Regions from separate parts of the Alteromonas sp. AO-Serp genome, predicted to be linked through region 1. Evidence: predicted binding sites of a transcription regulator. Region 1 holds the regulator's gene; the other holds the start of a gene.
The links. Region 1 encodes FNR, which switches genes on or off when oxygen is low (the NO sensors DNR and NnrR bind a similar motif). Its sites were predicted from a motif close to TTGATCTAGATCAA; they were not measured.
Positions count from the first base shown of each region.

Region 2: the regulator FNR is predicted to act here: its motif matches at 8,592-8,605, upstream of QVA83_RS19755 (cytochrome ubiquinol oxidase subunit I).

Region 1 is NZ_JAFLMX010000166.1:763-10,424, reverse strand. Features, by position in the region: gene ccoN (cytochrome-c oxidase, cbb3-type subunit I) at 1-1,114, shown strand, start outside; gene ccoO (cytochrome-c oxidase, cbb3-type subunit II) at 1,130-1,735, shown strand; gene QVA83_RS11705 (cbb3-type cytochrome oxidase subunit 3) at 1,737-1,898, shown strand; gene ccoP (cytochrome-c oxidase, cbb3-type subunit III) at 1,915-2,868, shown strand; gene QVA83_RS11695 (FixH family protein) at 3,085-3,564, shown strand; gene QVA83_RS11690 (heavy metal translocating P-type ATPase) at 3,564-6,014, shown strand; gene ccoS (cbb3-type cytochrome oxidase assembly protein CcoS) at 6,016-6,246, shown strand; gene QVA83_RS11680 (sulfite exporter TauE/SafE family protein) at 6,233-6,892, shown strand; gene fnr (fumarate/nitrate reduction transcriptional regulator Fnr) at 6,938-7,675, shown strand; gene uspE (universal stress protein UspE) at 7,920-8,843, shown strand; gene ttcA (tRNA 2-thiocytidine(32) synthetase TtcA) at 8,992-9,662, shown strand, end outside.
Region 2 is NZ_JAFLMX010000306.1:4,865-14,526, forward strand. Features, by position in the region: gene QVA83_RS19725 (LacI family DNA-binding transcriptional regulator) at 1-307, shown strand, start outside; gene QVA83_RS19730 (sugar porter family MFS transporter) at 309-1,877, shown strand; gene QVA83_RS19735 (ATP-binding cassette domain-containing protein) at 1,897-3,486, opposite strand; gene QVA83_RS19740 (ATP-binding cassette domain-containing protein) at 3,476-5,365, opposite strand; gene cydX (cytochrome bd-I oxidase subunit CydX) at 5,545-5,658, opposite strand; gene cydB (cytochrome d ubiquinol oxidase subunit II) at 5,669-6,805, opposite strand; gene QVA83_RS19755 (cytochrome ubiquinol oxidase subunit I) at 6,802-8,382, opposite strand; gene QVA83_RS19760 (Tll0287-like domain-containing protein) at 8,710-9,315, opposite strand; gene QVA83_RS19765 (sigma-54 interaction domain-containing protein) at 9,471-9,662, shown strand, end outside.

The sequences.
Region 1 (9,662 bases):
TATCGTTTTAGCTGTTATCACCCTGCCTATGGGTTTAACCAGCTCAAAAGAATACGCTGAACTAGAATGGCCAATTGATATCCTTTTGGCACTGGTTTGGGTCGCTTATATCATTAACTTCTTCGGAACCCTAGTAATCCGTAAAGTTTCGCACATTTATGTTGCAAACTGGTTCTTAGGCGCGTTCATGTTAACTGTTGCAATTCTTCATATTGGTAACAGCATGGCTATTCCGGTATCTTTCACTAAATCGTATTCACTGTATGCAGGCGCAGTAGACGCTATGATGCAGTGGTGGTACGGCCATAACGCGGTAGGCTTTTTCCTAACTGCGGGCTTCCTTGGTATGATGTACTACTTCGTACCTAAGCAAGCTGGTCGCCCGGTTTATTCATACAGACTTTCAATTGTTCACTTCTGGGCACTTATCTCTCTGTATATCTGGGCTGGTCCTCACCACCTTCACTACACTGCCCTACCAGACTGGACTCAGTCGCTAGGTATGGTGATGTCTATTATCCTATTCGTTCCATCTTGGGGTGGTATGATTAACGGTATTATGACGCTATCTGGCGCGTGGCATAAACTTCGCACCGACCCAGTATTGCGTTTCCTAATTGTTTCATTGTCTTTCTACGGTATGTCTACCTTCGAAGGTCCAATGATGGCAATTAAGACCGTTAATGCACTATCTCACTACACTGACTGGACAATTGGTCACGTACACTCTGGCGCTCTAGGTTGGGTTGCAATGGTTTCAATTGGTTCAATTTACCACTTAATTCCAGTGCTATTCGGTCAGCGCGCTATGTATAGCACCAAGCTAGTTAACGTACACTTCTGGTTCGCAACTATCGGTGTTGTTCTATACATCGTAGCAATGTGGATGTCTGGTGTACTACAGGGTCTAATGTGGCGTGCAGTAAATGCTGACGGTACGTTAACCTATAGCTTTGTTGAGTCATTAGAAGCGTCTAAGCCTTTCTATGTGGTTCGTTTCATTGGTGGTTGTTTCGTGGTAGCGGGTATGCTTGTTATGGCATACAACACATGGAAAACCGTTCGTGCACCTAAAGGCAGTATCGCTGCAGACCCAGCGACTCAGCCGGCGTAGTAAAGGAGACGAATAATGAAAAACGCACATGAGTTAATTGAAAAGAACGTCGGTCTGTTAACGGTATTAATCCTTATCGCTATCAGCTTCGGTGCCATGGTTCAAATTACGCCGTTGATGTTTCAACAGCAAACCATGGAACCGGTAACAGGCTTACGTCCATACACCGCGCTTGAGCTTGAAGGCCGTGATATCTACATCCGTGAAGGTTGTGTAGGTTGTCACAGCCAGATGATCCGTCCATTCCGCGCTGAAACAGAGCGTTATGGTCACTACAGCGTTGCTGGCGAATCAGTATGGGAGCACCCTTTCCTTTGGGGTTCTAAGCGTACTGGTCCTGACCTAGCACGTGTTGGTGGTCGTTACAGCGACGAATGGCACCGAGTTCACCTGCTTAATCCTCGTAACGTGGTACCAGAGTCGAACATGCCAGGTTTCCCTTGGCTTGCGGAAAACACGCTTAATGGCGAGTTAACGGCTGAAAAAATGGAAGTATTCCGTGGATTTGGCGTTCCGTATACCGACGAAGATATCGCGGGTGCGAAAGCGGCAGTACAGGGTAAAACGGAAATGCAAGCCCTTATTGCTTATCTACAATCTCTTGGCACACATTTGAAATAATATGGACCAGGGAATTGTAGGCAGCATTTTTACTGTCATCGTCTTTGTAAGCTTCATCGGTGTTGTGTGGTGGGCATTTAGCAGCCGCAACAAGAAAAAATTCGATGAAGCTGCGAACCTAGTGTTTGCAGACGAAGAAAAAGAAAAATCAAAAGAAGATTAGCAGGAGTCTCGAACTCATGAGTATGTTTTGGACAATTTGGATTTCAGTGATAACCCTAGGGTTGATCATTGGTTGCTACTTCCTTCTTCGCTGGTGCCTTTCTAACAAGACCGGCGTAGCTGAAGGTGAGTCAATGGGCCACGAATTTGATGGTATTGAGGAGTTGAACAATCAACTTCCTCGCTGGTGGACAATTATGTTCTACATGACCATCGTTTGGGGCTTTTTATACCTAGCGCTTTATCCTGGCCTAGGTGCGTATGAAGGTATTTTGGGTTGGAAGAGCTCTAACCAAAATATTCAATCGCTAGAAGAGTCAGCTCAAGCGCGTATTGACGCTAAAGAGCAAGGCTACCTAGTAGAATATGACCGTGAACTAGATTTCGCTGCCGAGAAGTTCGACCCGATCTTTGAAGCGTATGCAAAAGTTCCTGTTGAAGAACTGGCTAAAGACCCAGAAGCAAATAAAGTAGGTCAGCGTTTGTTCCTACAAAATTGCTCTCAGTGTCACGGTTCTGATGCACGTGGTCAAAATGGCGGCTTCCCTAACCTAACGGACAACGACTGGTTGTACGGTGGTTCAGGTGCGAAAATCGTTGAAACTCTTACGCTTGGTCGTAAAGCAGCTATGCCAGCATGGCTAGATGCTATGGGTGAAGACGGTATCGAAGAAGTGGTTAACTACGTACTTAGTTTAAGCGGTCGCGATGTGGACCCTCAGCTTGCAGAAGCAGGTAAAGCACGTTTCGCAGCGTGTGCGGCTTGTCACGGTATGGACGGTAAAGGTAACCAAGCACTTGGTGCGCCAAACCTTACTGACAATATCTGGCTATACGGCGGCAGCCACAGAGCGGTAACAGAAACGCTTACTTACGGTCGTAACGGTGTAATGCCTTCATTCAAGAAAACCTTGGGTGATGACAAAATTCACGTTGTCGCAGCGTATGTTTACAGCCTTTCAAATGATTAATGATTTAAATCATTAAATATCTTAAAAAGCCTCGTTACTACGGGGCTTTTTTTATGAGAAAATACAGCGATATAGAGAGTGCTGTACGAACAATCTTTGTTCACATTTAGTATGTCTCGCGAACATTATATTTATTCTTATTTCCCGGCTAAACATGTCGTTGGGGCAGTGAAAATAAATATGTTGTTAGCGAAGTAAACACGAGAAAAGATTTCAATGAATAGACCCTGGTATAAAGAGTTCTGGCCCTGGTTTTTAATTGCCGTTCCTATTATCACGCTCATTATGGGCGGCGTATTATTAAAGCTTGCTATTAGTACTGAAGATAGCCTAGTGGTGGACGACTACTACAAGGAAGGAAAAGCAATTAATGCGCGATTGGATAAAGAAGCCGTAGCCCGTCGCATGAATATCACTACCGATTTAACCATTGAAGATGGCAGCATAGCGCTAGAGTTTCATTCAGGTATTCCACAAGAAGGTAATGCGGTTAAACTAAGCTTTTATCACGTAACGCTTGAAGAGCGTGATGTCAGCGTTTTATTAAGCCGCGATGCTAAGGGTATCTATCGTGGTTTTGTCGAAGAAGATCTTGATGGTAAATGGCGCGTATCGCTAACCCCTATTGATGATAGCTGGAAAATACAAAATACCATCTATCTGCCCCACTCTGGCAAAATGAAATTCAATCCATAATGGCCAATCACGACTGTTACCATTGCGGCTTGCCTATTGCGGGCTCAGACGATGGAAAATTTACTACCGTCATATTAGGGCAGCAACGCGACATGTGTTGCCCTGGATGTTTAGCCGTGGCCGAAGCCATCGTAACCAACGGTCTTGAAGACTATTACCAGTTTAGAACCGAACCAGCGCAAAAATCAGACGATGGTATTCTAGAGACACTCGACAAACTCAAAGTGTATGACGACCCTGCTCTTCAAGAAGAATTCGTTTTTGATGAGGGGCAAGATAAGCAGATTCAATTAACCCTTGAAGGTATTACGTGCGCTGCGTGTGGATGGCTTATCGAAAAGCAGTTGTCAAAAGTAGAAGGGATAAAGCAAGTCGCGGTAAACGTCCAAGAGCGCCGCGCTTTAGTTACTTGGTCACCTTTTCAAATCAAGCTTAGTCAGATTCTTTCTACACTAAAACGCATTGGTTATGTTGGGTCGCCATTTCACCCCGATGAACACGAAGCCAGTTATAAACGCGAACAAAAGACCTTTCTGAAAAAGCTTGGTCTAGCAGGCATTATGACCATGCAGGTGATGATGCTGATGACGGGGCTGTATTTTGACTGGTTTGGCGCTATTGAATTAGAAACCCGACAGTATTTTTACTGGGTTGCCCTTACGCTTACTACACCTGTAGTACTGTACTCAGGCAGCACTTTTTATGTGGGCGCCGCTAAAGCGCTAAGCGCAAGAACGGTTAATATGGATGTGCCCGTTACGCTCGCCATATTCGGTACTTACATTGCAGGAATTCGCTCTACAGTATTAGAGCAAGGCGAAGTGTATTTTGAATCTATTTGTATGTTCATTTTCCTGCTGTTACTCAGCCGCTTTTTAGAACATCGCAGCCGCCATCGCGCCGCACAGATCTCTGCCAATATGATGCAGTATGTACCCGTTTCAGCCACCAAATTGATGCCTGATGGCAGCCTAACCGAGTGTCTGGCAAAGCAGTTAAAAATTGACGATGTGGTGCTGGTTAAGCCTGGTGAAACGATCCCCATTGATGGAGTGGTGACCGAAGGGAACGCAGCGGTTGACGAATCGATGCTTACCGGCGAGTTTAACCCCGTGCGTAAGTCGAACAGTAGCCCGGTTTACGGCGGCACGGTTTGTCAAGATGGTACGCTAACCATTACGGTTACGCAGACCCTTAAAAATGCGCTGGTAAATCAAATTGTACGACTGCAAGCAAGTGCGATGGCGAGTAAGCCTAAAGCAGCGCAGATAGCCGATAATTTTTCTCGCTATTTCGTTACCGCGGTATTGCTGATTTCGGCGTTAACCTATGGCTTTTGGGCGTATCAGGGTAGCGACGAGGCATTTTGGATCACCATATCGGTGCTGGTTGCAACCTGCCCTTGCGCACTAGGGTTGGCTACGCCATCAGCGTTAACCTGCGCTATGGCAAAGTTAAACCGACAAGGTATTTTACTAAAACGGGCCGATGCGCTAGAACAAATTACTGACATTGACACCATCGCTTTAGACAAAACCGGCACGCTCACAAAAGGCAAATTTACTATTTCAAATGCTTGGTACGCTGACGGCGTGGATAGTAATAGTGCGCTATCAATTGCGCGCGCTTTGGAGTCACGCTCTGAACATCCGATTGCCAAAGCCTTTAGCGACGGTGTAGCCCTAAGCGAGATTTCTGCCTCTAGCGGTAGTGCTGACGCCATCGATAACACGGTACACAAAGTGACTAATTTTACCGTTACGCCAGGAGGTGGTATCAGCGGTGAGATCAATGACACGTTGTTTTCTATGGGATCTGCAGCATTCAGCGTTCACGAATCACAGCTAAAACTCATTGAAGCGTTCCCTTCAGCTAACGTGTTTCTCACGGTTAAGGGGCGTATTATGGCGGCGTATGAAGTAAAGGATTCACTAAGAGAAGATACGCAAGAAACTCTCGATATATTAGCTGCAAGCCATACGCTCGCCGTTTTAAGTGGTGATACACAGCAAAACGTTAATGCGCTTACCGCACCATTGCCAATTTCGACCGCTAAAGGTGGCCTAACACCTGAGCAAAAGTACGAAGCCGTTCAAGCTATGCAGCAATCTGGCGCGAAAGTGATGATGATGGGGGATGGTATTAACGACGCTCCAGTTCTTGCCAGCGCTGATGTGGCGATTGCAGTGGGTAATGCCACAGACGTGGCTAAAACTGCCGCCGACGTGATACTGCTTGGCGATCAGTTGCTTTCTGTACCAGAGCTTATTCGAACTGCGCATCAAGTGAAGCAAAAAATAAGGCAAAATATCGGCTGGTCGGTAGGTTACAACGTTTTGATCTTACCTTTCGCCGTATCAGGCCTACTTTCACCCTGGATGGCTGTTGTTGGTATGTCGTTAAGCAGTATCATTGTGGTCACAAACTCAACGCGACTTTTGAGCAAATAGCATGAGTATTATTTACGTATTAATTCCAATCGCCATCATCATTGTTGCCGTCGCTATCGTGATATTCTTTTGGGCGGTGAAAACCAATCAATTTGAAGATTTAGATCGCCAAGGGTATAGCATACTGTTTGACGATGATCTTCCGCCAGAAGAAAAAAAGCTAGCTGAGCAACGCAAGCAACTTCAAGACAGTAAAGTAGACAAAAGCCAAGCGCCACATGGAAGGGATTAACTACTTCTCTGCCTTTCTTATCGGCTTAGCCGGCGGAGTTCACTGTGTGGGAATGTGCGGTGGAATTGTCGCTGCGTTAAGGATGGTATCGCCTAAAGGCGCTTCAGCACTACCCTATACCCTTGCCTATAACATGGGACGTATAGTGAGCTACACCATCGCCGGAGCAATAACCGGGGCACTTGGAAAAATTGCAGCAGATTATATACCTCTTGCCAACTATGCCCTTTCCCTACTTAGCGGAATCATGTTGCTTCTACTGGCGTGTTATTTGGGTAAGTGGTGGACTGGCTTAACAGTGCTGGAAAATGCGGGTAAAGGCCTATTTTCCAAAGTCCAGCCGCTTTCAAAACGCTTTTTGCCCTTTAAGACCCCTTTAAGTGCGTTGCCTTATGGTTTTATTTGGGGTTGGCTTCCTTGCGGTTTGGTGTATTCCACACTTACCTGGTCTCTCGCGGCGGGTAACGCACTAGAAGGCGCTGCTATTATGTTCTTCTTCGGTTTGGGTACATTACCCACCTTGCTCGCTGCAAGCGCTGGTAGCCAATATATTGTTCGAGGTTTTCAACATAATCATTTTAGACAAATTATTGCAGTAATAATGGCAATATATGCAGCTTATCTTATTCATGGCGCAATCGTTTAAAAATGGGTGTATTATTGTCGGGTATTCTTTTAGAGAGCGTGCATTATGAGCAAAGGAAGCCAATTTTCTATTCACTGTCAAAACTGTAGTTTCAGTCACCTGTGTTTACCGGTGGCGTTAAACAAAACAGAAATCGAGTCTCTTGACGATATTATTGAACGCAAGAAGCCGCTTCATAAAGGTGACACGCTGATTCAAACTGGTGATAAATTCCGTTCTCTATTTGCAGTGAGAACTGGTTCATTCAAATCATTTGTGACTAATACCGAAGGTGAAGAACAGATTACTGGTTTCCACTTTCCTGGTGACATTATCGGTTTCGATGCATTAAGAGAGAACAAACACCAAAGCTATACCTCTGCGTTAGAAACTGCCATGGTGTGTGAGCTTCCCTACGAGACCCTCGACGAAATGTCTGTGCAATTTCCAAAGCTGCGCCACCAGATCATGAGCTTCATGAGCGCTGAAATAAAACAAGATCACGACATGATCATGCTTTTAAACAAGCGAACCGCAGAAGAGCGTTTATTGTATTTTATATCACATCTATCTCAGCGCTTTGAAGAGCGTGGCTTTTCCCATAGAGAATTCCACTTAACCATGACGCGCAACGAAATTGGAAACTATTTAGGATTAACGATTGAAACGATTAGTCGTCTGTTAAGCCGTTTTCAAAAAGACAACATCATAAAAGTAGACGGCAAGCTTATTACTATTTTGGATTTCGATAGACTAAACACCAAACTAGCGGCGCTTAACGGCCCAAGCGTTGTCTGCGGTTAGTCTTTTTTAAGTGTTAAATAAGGCGCGCACTAAGCGCGCTTTTTTGTGACCTTTGGTAGCCACCTATCTACCCTTTCAGCGCCACGCTGGTTGCTCCATGTTCAATTCGTTAAGTTCACTCATGGTCGCCTCGTAAAATTCTTGATCTAAAACAACTTACGTTTTTCCCAATGTCGTTTATAGTTAGTATTAGAAAGCTTCGATTTCGACAGCCGCTACTAAGTTTCGTAGTTAGGGGGACGTTATGATTGAGTGTAAACGAATTCTGGCCGTGGTAGATGCCGAGCGCGATAACCAACCTGCACTAAGCCGAGCTTATGAACTCGCTTCAAAAACAGGCGCTTCAGTTACCGCCATGATGGTGGTATACGACTTATCTTATGATATGACGACCATGCTTAGCCCGGATGAGCGCGAGTCAATGCGCGATGCAGTTACAAAGGAGCATGCAAAATGGCTTGCCACCCACTTAAGAGAACAAGGATTCACTGAAACTGATATCGTTGTAGAATGGAATAATCGTGCGTATGAGTCGATTATTTACTACACCCTAAACAATCAGATAGATTTAGTGGTAAAGGCAACCAAAAAGCACGACGATCTTGCTTCTGTTATTTTCACCCCCACCGACTGGCATTTAATGCGTAAATGCCCTCGCCCAGTATTGCTCGTTAAAGAGCACGACTGGCCAGAAGGAGGAGAGATTATTGCTGCAGTAAACGTAGGCAGTGAAGACGATGAGCATGCCGCACTTAACGATAAGCTCACCCTCATTGCTAACGACTACGCCTCTTTATTGAAAGGTAGCGTAAATTTGGTCAACAGTTACCCTTCTACACCACTTAATATCGCCATAGAAGTACCTGAGTTCGACCCCGATACCTATCACGACGCGGTAAAAAATCATCATTTAAAGGAAATGCGTAGTCACGCATTAAAGTACGGTATTCCTGAGAACAAATGCGTAGTAAGAGAAGGCCTTCCGGAAAAAGTTATCCCGCAAGTGGCAAAAACACTGGATGCAGAGCTGGTTGTTATTGGTACCGTTGGCCGTGTGGGCATTTCAGCGGCCCTAATTGGTAACACTGCAGAACACGTGATCGACGAACTCAATTGCGATGTGCTTGCTATTAAGCCAGATGGATTTGTGTCGCCGTTGTCGGTGTAGTCTTTTCATCAGTACTACATAGCCCGTGTTTGCCGTTACTTAGCGGCCAACACGGTATGTCACCAACAAATTTAACTTCACAAGCATGGTCTCGAAAAGCCGCTTTAATGTATAATGGTGGCTTTATCACAAACCAAGCTAGTTAATTATGAGTTTAGGCACAAACAGTGCTGACGCGTCGCCATTAAATGCTGCGCAAAGTAAGCAAAAGTACAACTTCAACAAACTTCAGAAACGACTTCGCCGCAATGTGGGTAAAGCCATTGGCGATTTCGGTATGATTGAAAACAACGACAAAGTAATGGTGTGTTTATCTGGCGGTAAAGACAGCTACACCATGCTAGATATTTTATTGTTTTTAAAGAAGATTGCGCCTATTCATTTTGATATCGTTGCGGTTAATCTTGACCAAAAGCAGCCTGGTTTCCCCGAACATATCTTGCCTGAATATCTAGAAAGCATTGGCGTTGACTACAAAATTGTAGAAGAAGACACCTACTCTATTGTTAAAGACAAAATTCCAGAGGGAAAGACAACATGCTCTCTCTGTTCTCGCTTGCGCCGTGGTATTCTGTACCGCACGGCAAAAGAGTTAGGTGCGACTAAAATTGCATTAGGTCATCACCGCGACGACATGCTAGAAACGTTTTTCCTCAATATGTTTCATGGTGGCAAGCTTAAGTCTATGCCGCCAAAGCTAGTCAGCGATAACGGTGAACACATCGTTATTCGTCCATTGGCATACTGCACAGAAAAAGACATCGAGAAATATTCTCAGGCCGCTGAATTTCCGATTATTCCGTGTAACCTTTGTGGCTC
Region 2 (9,662 bases), on a different contig from region 1:
GAAAACATTCTCTGACTTTACCGCATTGGTATGCGCAAACGACGAAATGGCCTCTGGTGCAATGACCGCCGCAAGAGAAGCGGGATTTGATATACCGTCACAGCTTTCTATTATTGGCTTCGATAACGTACTGTTTTCGCGCTACCTTTATCCAAAACTCACTACAATTAATAACCCTATTCACGCTATGGGAGAAATGGCTGCTTATTGGGTGCTACAACATGTTTATGACATAAAAAGCCCTATTCCTATTGAGCACTTATTTGAACCCGAAGTAGTAAATAGGGACACATTAGGCAAATTATAAAATGAATAAAGCCCTGTCTCCGTCGCTGTATTACACACTCATTGTCTCTCTTGGAGGGTTTATTTTTGGCTTCGATGCCAGTGTAATAGCAGGAGCCAATGGCTTTATCGATGCCGAATTTAACCTAAGCGATTGGCAGCAAGGCTTCGTCGTAAGCTCACCGACACTAGGCGCGCTAATAGCCATGCTATTTGCCGGCGGCGTTAGCGACGCTATTGGCAGGCGCAAAGCACTCATTCTTGTCGCTTTCCTTTACCTGCTTTCTTCTGTCGGCTCAGCCTTAGCCCCTAATTTCGAACTATTAGTGCTTTCTCGCTTTATTGGCGGCATTGCGTTTTGTTCGCTGATCATTGCCCCGCTGTATATTTCGGAAATAAGCGCCCCAGAAAACCGAGGCAAAATGGTGTCGGTGAACCAGCTAAACATTGTATTTGGCTTCGCCCTATCCTATTTCACCAACTATTACCTGCTACAGCTGAGTAACAGCGGTGCAGGTTGGGTTGCTGAATGGGGTTTAGATACACATTTATGGCGCTACATGCTGGGCTTGGAGGTTATCCCCGCAGCACTATGGTTTGGTTTACTGTTTACTATTCCGCGTAGCCCCAGGTGGCTGGTACTCAAAGGCCAACACGAGGAAGCCGAACAGGTTATAAACCGCTTATTCGACAAAGCCCAAGCCAGCGCTCTTGTTGAAGATATAGCGTCTTCACTTAAAGAAAAGTCGTGGCCTTTTCGTGAACGCCTAGGCTTTCTAAAGGCGAAGGCCATGCGATTTCCGTTAATGGTGGGCATTACCATTGCCATTGCACAGCAAATTACCGGCATTAACGTTATCTTTTTTTACGCGCCCACGATTTTTGAACAAAGCGGTGTAGGTACCAATGCGGCATTTATGCAGGCTGTATGGATTGGCTTGGTTAACGTAGCATTTACCGTAGTCGCTATGCTAACTATTGATAAATGGGGAAGAAAACCGCTGCTGCTGATTGGCTTAACTGGCGTAGTGATCAGCATGTCTATTTGTACCTATGGCTTTAAACAGGCGACATATCAAGTACAGCAAACGGCCATAAACGAAATACAGCAAGATGCGCCGAGTGTGGCAATAAAGCTAACTCCACTAACCAGCGATATTTATTATTCAGACGTTGAGTTTAAGCGCACGCTAAAGACCACACTTACCAGCGACGAATACGATGCGTATCAGCAACCATTGCTTACGAGCAGTATTAATATGAATGCACCTTTAGTGTTGTTTGGCATCATTGCGTTTGTTGCTTCGTTCGCGATGTCTCTTGGCCCAGTGATGTGGGCAATGCTTGCTGAAATTTTTCCGAATCAAACCCGCGCTTTGGCTATTTCATTAGTTGGCATGGTGAATTCACTCACCAGTTTTCTAGTTCAAGTTGTTTTCCCTTGGGAGTTGGCCAACTTGGGAGCCGCGGCCACGTTTGCAATTTACGGCGTGTTTGCCTTAGTCAGCCTGATCTTAGTTGCTAAGTTCTTCCCAGAAACAAAAGGAAGAACGTTGGAAGAAATCACGGAAGAATTTGAGCGATCCGCTTAGCTGAGGTCAATCCTGTATATTAAGGCAACCTGATAGCATGCTGACCTGCACAAAGGTTATTCATTCTCGCCTCTTCTAATAGTAGTGTTGATGATACATTTAACGCGCTTGGCGTAACGTGAGAAGCAACTAGGATGAGATGGTTGGCAGCGTAGCGATTTAATACCTCACACACTTTATGCTGAGTAGTCACATCCAAGCCCTCGAAGGGTTCATCAACAAGCAACACTTTTGCGTGAGATAAAATAGCGCGCGCTAAGGCTAGTCGCTTACGCTCTCCCCCAGAGAGCGTCCTACCCGCCTTGCCAACCCACATAGACAACGGCAACAGTGCCTCTAGCCCTAATTGAGCTAACAGGTTAGTCATGTCATCAAGGGGAATACCCATTCCGGCAGGGTCTAAATTTGAAGAGACACTGCCAGAAAGCACTATTGGCTCTTGTTCCACATAGCGCCAGTTTTTAATTAAGCCATCGGCTATACGCATGCCATCCACTTCTTTAAGTCCAGTAGAAGGCACAACCCCCGCAATTGACTGAAGCAAAGATGACTTACCACAGCCTGACGGCCCGGATATACATACGATGCCAGTGGCTGGGAATGTAGCATTGACCAAAGGTAAGCGTCTATTTTTGGCAGTATAATCAGATAACGTAAGTGAATGGTGCAGTTCGGTGCGTTCAAGTACTTTAATGGGTGAGGTTTTGAGCTTCTTAAGGGCTTTCGCGCTTTGTTTGTGCTGTGCAAACTTGGTAATGCTGTGAAAAGCTGCACCAGCCCAATCAGGCGCAGCCATCAATATCATGGGCACAACAATAGCAATAGGCATATACGAAAAGTCAGATATTGGACTAACTGCGCCCGACATAACTAACACTACCGCAAAAAATGCCGCGCCTTGAAACCACCAGCTCGCGCGTAAAGCTTTGTCTTTCTGCGTAGTTTGTTGTCGCCACACCCTGTCAGCACTCGGCATGCTATTGATCGCATGCCCCCCCTCTTCCTTTGGCAAGTTGTTCATTGCTTTATTTAAGTGCCATATAGCACTGCAATTAAGAAAGTCGGCTGACTCTTGGCGAAACACTTTATTTTCCTTTGTCGCTTTTTTCGCAACGTTTAAACCACTAAAGCCTTGCAGCACAACGATGAAGAGCCAAATAACAAAAAGTGTAAGTAAAAACGAGGTGCCGGGAAGGTCAAACCATACCGCAGCAACGCAAAGGTTAGTGAATATAAATGTGATGTTAGAAAGCGGAGCTATCCAAGCAATCCACCGACTGGCAAGCGTTTCGGTATGCTGGGCTAATGCTTCTGTTGTGAATGCTTTGTCGGTAATTTTACTGTTTTCAAGTTGACTGAATACAAGCAAGCGCCCCTCTGCGATACGGGTAAGCAAATCGTTATGACCCACCCACATACTGGCATATCCCGAAGCAATGCGAAGTAGTGCTAGCGCGCGAATAACCACCGCGGGAATAACGTAATTAAAACCTACAGGTGCAATAGCGCTGATAGCGATAAACCACGAAGAAATAACAAGAATGGTTATTCCTGCCACACCGTGTAAAAGAGCAAGCAGCAGCGTGAGGTAAGCCGATTTACTTTTCATCAAGGCCACACTCCTTTTGATTGGCATTCGCCTTAAAGCTCGTTGCCGTCACACTGCTACAGCCTTGTAGGTGCTCGTCTTGTAATGCGCCTATTTTGCTTTTAAGCCCTGCCTCTAATTTTGACATTGAGTTGAAGTTTGCGTTGGAAATGGCGTCTTGTTCGGGCGTGCTTCGCGATACCGTCCAAAAGCGGTTAAACCAGTTTGCAGGGAGTGCTTTGTGAGAAGCCCAAATCAGTGTTTTGTCTCTAGCCAAACGTTCAATTAACTGTGCCAATCTTGCATGCTGGGAACCTGGCAAATGGGCTGTAGGCTCGTCTAGTAACCATATATCGTCTTTGCGCAACAGCGCTCTCGCTAGCGACAGCCGTTGCGCTTCGCCACCTGAAAGCAGCGGATAATCAGTCATTACCGTATCAAGCCCGCAAGGCAATAACGACAGCCACGCGTCAAGCTCTACTGCTTCTAGCGCTTTCATAAGCGCGTCGTCTGTATAGGTGTCGTTTAAGCACAAGTTCTCACGCACGGTACCTGGCGTGATCACGGGGTGTTGGGTTATCCAAATTACCGGTTCCCTGAATGTATGTGTGCTAGGTCTTTGACCACCTAATGCTTCTAATAATAATGTTTTACCTGAACCAGAGCGCCCGCTAATGAGTATTTTATCGCCCTTTGATACTTCTAGAGATTCAGCGTGCAATAGTGCAGGAGTATCATCAACAGCCGATTTATCCTTACCGCTCGGCAAGCGAGGTTGCTGGGCGTTTATGTCAAAAACCTTAAGGTTATTAGCCGTAAGCAATACCTTGTGTTCTGATGAATAATGGTGGGTTGTGTCAGCGTTGACCGGGTTCATTGCACTACCATCAAGATTTTTTGTGAAGCGCGAGAATAACGGCGCGAGTTCAGCTTTGGCGGCTTCTGCTTGCGCCTTTTGATGGTATACCTGCCCCAGCTTTTTCATTTCACTGAGTAACAATGGCACAGTCAGCAATATCCATAAGCCCTGCTGGAGCGTTATCTCTGGCCCAATGCTCAATTCGCCTAACAGTGAAAAACCAATAAATACTGCCGTAAGTGCAACCGCGAGTGTTGCGAAGAAGTCGAGCACGCTGTTGGACAAAAACGCTATGCTCACTATTTTCATAGTTCGCGCATTCAAGTTTTCACTGGCATCTTTAAGCAGGGCAGTTTGTTTTTGATGCGCCTGATAATTTGCCAGCATCGGCAGCGCGGCTAACCTATCAGTAAATAAACTTCCCAAACGTTCAAGGGCGATAAATTGCTTTCGATGTAGGGCTGCGGCTCCCTTGCCCACAATGATCATAAAAAGCGGCACTACCGGCAATGTTAGTAATAGGCCAATCCCTATAACGGGGTTCACATAAAAGATAACGGCTAAAGCAAACAAGGGGACAACAACTGCAATCATTTGCTGCACTCGATATTCAAGTGCCCAGTCAGCAAAAGCCTGTAAGTGCTGCAGCCACACCGTTTGCCAATAGTAAACCGAGTGCTGTCGAATAAGCGCATGTTGACGCTCAATGAATACGTGTTGTAGGTGCTGTTCTAGCTTGTTTAACACCTGCATTTTTGCACTACTAGATAAGGCATTGAATGCGCCTTGAAGCAGCCAACTCATTCCCAGAGAAACGGCAAGTCCTGTGACATCACTCGCTGTTGCAGGAGTCTGGTTTACTACCCAGTCATGAGCAATATGTGAAAAATAATAGAACCCAATAATCAAAGAAAAAAGCGACAAACACTTAACCATTACTTGGGCCGTAAGAGAGGTACGCAAGCCAAGCGACTGCGCCTTATCTATCTTATTGGACCACGCGTTCAGCGTTTGCCGGTTGGGAACTTTTTCTTTGATCACTGTGGTTTTGACTCATCTTTTTCGTTACTTAGTAACGAGAGCAAATCTCGCATTTCTTTTTCATTCTTTTCCAAGTGGTGGTGGGCTGGCTGCAAGAACCCTCAGCGGCAGGGACGCTGCTGAAGAGCCCCCCAAGGACGGGCTTACGGCGTGTTCTTGCGGCCAGCCTACCTCCGCTTCTACTCTTGGTCTTCGGGTCTATCCATATTTTCCGTCGACTCCAACCACATGGCGTTGATAATGCCAAAAGAGCACGCCAGTAAAACTCCTAAAATCCAAGCGAAATACCACATAGCGTTCTCCTTAATAAATGGTGTGAGACTGGTCGAGGTCTTCGTTTTTAATGCGTCCGCGCATTACGTAAAAGCTATAGGCCGTGTAGCTAAGTACAATAGGCACAAAGATACAGGCAACAATAAACATTACGTTTAGCGTCATATGGCTAGACGTAGCGTCCCAAACCGTTAAGCTCGCCTCTGGCATAGTGATGCTTGGCATTAGAAATGGGAACATTGAAAAGCCTGCCGTTAAAATAACGCCTGCTATAAATAGCGCACTCGATACAAACGCCATACCTGCATTACCCTTCTTAGAGAAAAGCGCACAGGCCAAACCCGCAATAATGCCCAGCACAGGTGCTGCAATCATAAAGGGGTATTTGCTGTAGTTGCTCATCCAAGCCCCAGCTTCAATGGCAACCTCTTTCTTAAGTGGATTTGACGTAGCAATGGTGTCAATTGCCGAGGTAATCACGAAGCCGTCTAATCCAAATGCTACCCACAGACCTGCAAGTACAAATAGCGTTACACCAGTCAGGCTTAACACAACCGATACTGCACGTGCGCGAACTTCAATGAAGCCATCGGTTTTCATTTGTAGCCAGGTTGCACCGTGGTTCAGCAACATAGCTACAGAAAGCAGTCCTGCCACCAGCGCAAACGGTGTTAAAAGGCCAAAGAACGAGCCTGTATAGGTTGATTTAAGCGTGCTGTCCATTTCAAACGGTACGCCCAACAGCAGGTTACCAAACGCCACACCAAAGATAAGGGCTGGGATAATACCGCCAGCAAATAGCGCCCAATCCCACGCTTTACGCCACTGAGGGTTTGGTAGTTTACTGCGGTAGTCAAAGCCTATCGGGCGCATCCAAAGGGCAATTAAGGTAAAGGCCAATGCTAGGTAAAACCCAGAAAACGCAGTGGCGTAAATCATCGGCCACGCGGCGAAAATAGCGCCACCTGCGGTGATAAACCAAACTTGGTTGCCATCCCAGTGCGGCCCTACCGTGTTTATCATTACGCGACGTTCTTTGTCATTTTTACCAATAAGCGTGAGCAGAGCTCCAACGCCCAAATCGAAGCCATCAGTAACCGCGAAGCCAATTAGCAGAACGCCAACCAAGCACCACCAAATGACTCTTAGTAATTCATAATCAATCATGCTTTTGCTCCTTGCTCATCAAGGTCAATAAGATCAAATTCAGTGTCAGGCTGCTTATCTGCAGGGGGAATCGGCCCTTTTTTGGCAAACTTCTTCATTAAGTAAAAACCAATAATGAACATGCCGGTGTAGAAAGCACTGTAGGCTACAAGGGTTATTACCACGTCGCTTACGGCGAGATTAGATACCGACGTATGCACCGGAAGCACCTCCGCAATTGACCATGGCTGGCGACCATATTCAGCGACAAACCAGCCAGCCTCACAGGCAATCCAAGGAAGCGGCAAACCATAGAGCGCGCTTTTTAATAACCAGCGTGGCTTAGTAATCTTGTGTTTAGTGCTGTAGTAAAAGGCGCACACAAATAGCGCAAGCATAATAAAGCCAGCCACAACCATAAGGCGGAAACTCCAAAACAATGGGGCAACCGGCGGAATGCTGTAATCTACTGCCTGTTGAAGCGCGGCATCAGAAGGATTTGAAACGTTCTCAGTGAAAGGCTCTAGCAACATAGCGTAGCCCAAACTGTCTTTATTTTGGTCGAAGGCAGTACGTTGCTCAGCTGTCGCGGTGCCGTTTCTTACATCTTCAAGTACTTCATAGGCTTTAATTCCGCTTAGAATACGCTCGCGATTCTCTTCTTTAAGATCCTTAATACCTTTTACTTCTTCGGTTAACGAACGGGTAGCAATAATGCCCATTGCCCAAGGAATTTGAAGGGCGTACTCGGTTTCCTGCTTTTCGTCGTTTGGAATACCAAACACAGTAAACGGCGCAGGTGCAGGATGGGTTTCGTACTCAGCTTCAACTGCTGCCAGCTTCACTTTTTGTACATCACCAAGCTCATAACCACTTTCATCACCTAACACGATCACAGAAAGCGTTGAGGCTAGGCCGAAGCTAGCAGCTATGGCGAACGAACGGCGCGCAAAGGCGATATGCTTATGATTAAGCAGGTAGTAACTTGAAATTGCCAACACAAACATTGCGCCGGTCACGTAACCTGCTGATACAGTGTGAACAAATTTGACCTGTGCTACGGGGTTAAAAATAACCTCAGCAAAGCTGGTCATTTCCATACGCATGGCTTCAAAATTAAATTCAGCGCCTACCGGGTATTGCATCCAGCCGTTAGCAATCAAGATCCACAGTGCAGAGAAGTTTGAACCAATGGCCACCAGCCAAGTCGCCATCAGATGCTTCACCTTTGACATTTTGTCCCAGCCAAAGAAGAACAACCCCACGAAGGTAGATTCCAGGAAAAAGGCCATTAGGCCTTCGATGGCAAGTGGCGCACCGAAGATATCGCCTACATAGTGAGAGTAGTAAGACCAATTCATTCCGAACTGGAATTCCATGGTTAAGCCTGTGGCTACACCAATGGCAAAGTTAATTCCAAACAGCTTTCCCCAGAATTGGGTCATCTGCTTATAAATTTCTTTACCCGTCATTACGTATACCGATTCCATAATGGCAAGTAAGAAACTAAGCCCCAAAGTTAAGGGTACAAATATAAAGTGGAACATTGCAGTTAATGCAAATTGCCACCGCGATAGTTCTATTAACGTATCGCTCATGGGTTATCTCCCTTGTATTTCGTGTGCGCGTTAAACGCTTAGCAGAAAAGTGGTTTAAAATTCAGTGATGAACACGTGAATATGCCGCATGGCAAGAGCACGGTTTATGCCATACATCAGTAATTTGGCTGCTTAAGCGCAATTACCGATAAACGGCGGTATTTTCGTACTGTGCAGATAAATTATTCCACGACCGAGCGTGTGGCTTATTGATCCAACGCAACAATTGGTGGCGATGCATTCGCCATATTTGTCATTTAGGTGACAAATATGGCACAAGAAAAAGGCTGCTTAGCCGAATGTCAAAAAGTGGAGTATAAGGAAAAGTTAAGGGGTATATGAGAGTGTGAACGCGCCTCGTAATTCTCCTAATTCGAACCCTGTAGCTTGATCGTTGGGATAGTGCTTTAGAATGGATTGTTTTACTGAAGGTGCCACGTTAGCTCCGTGGCATGCCATGCATACCTGACCTTGTTCAATAGCCATCATGTACCTAAACTCACCGCTTTCGCTATCGTATTGATAAGTTTCAATAGGTCTTTTAGGGGCCAAATTGTCTTGCTTAGCTTTGGTCAGTAATTGTGAAAACCACGCTAACTGCTCACGCTCCCATTGATCTGCCGCATTGTTTGGGTTCCTTACTTTCAGCGCGGTACGCCCAACCTCCCACCCGTTTTGACTAAGCGCCAGAGCAATAGGAGCCGCTGCAATCTGGCATTCGTTAACGCCAGCCTCTAGCCCTCCGGATTGAATTGCTTGCTGTAGTCGTGACTTTAGCGCGCCTCCCAGTGCTTTTGCGTGTAATCGCGCTTCTTTGACTTTTTCCTGTACACTGTTTTCACTTTTTTTCTCATTGGCAGTCACTGTATCTGCCAATGAATGAGCACTACTTGCCAATAAGCTTATCGCCACCAGCATTACGCTATTTTTCATTATAAAACTCTCTTTGGAACTGAATGAATTTCTACCGAAGTATTGTCGTTTGTCTCAAACAATGAACAAGCTCTATGCCAATATGATAAATTGCCAAAATTAAATTAGAACAAACTAATATTCAGCCACCCATGAATATATCCATAGTACAAGCGATGATAGATGCGATAGATAAACCCGCAATCTTCATTAACCCAAGCTACGTTATTGAAGCTGTCAACCAGCCCTACAGAGATACCTACCCTGTGGATATAAAGCTTGGCTTTAGTACCTGCTATCAAGTCTCTCACCGCAACAACAAACCTTGCGATAAGTGCGGCGAGCATTGCCCCATGCAAGAGAGTAAA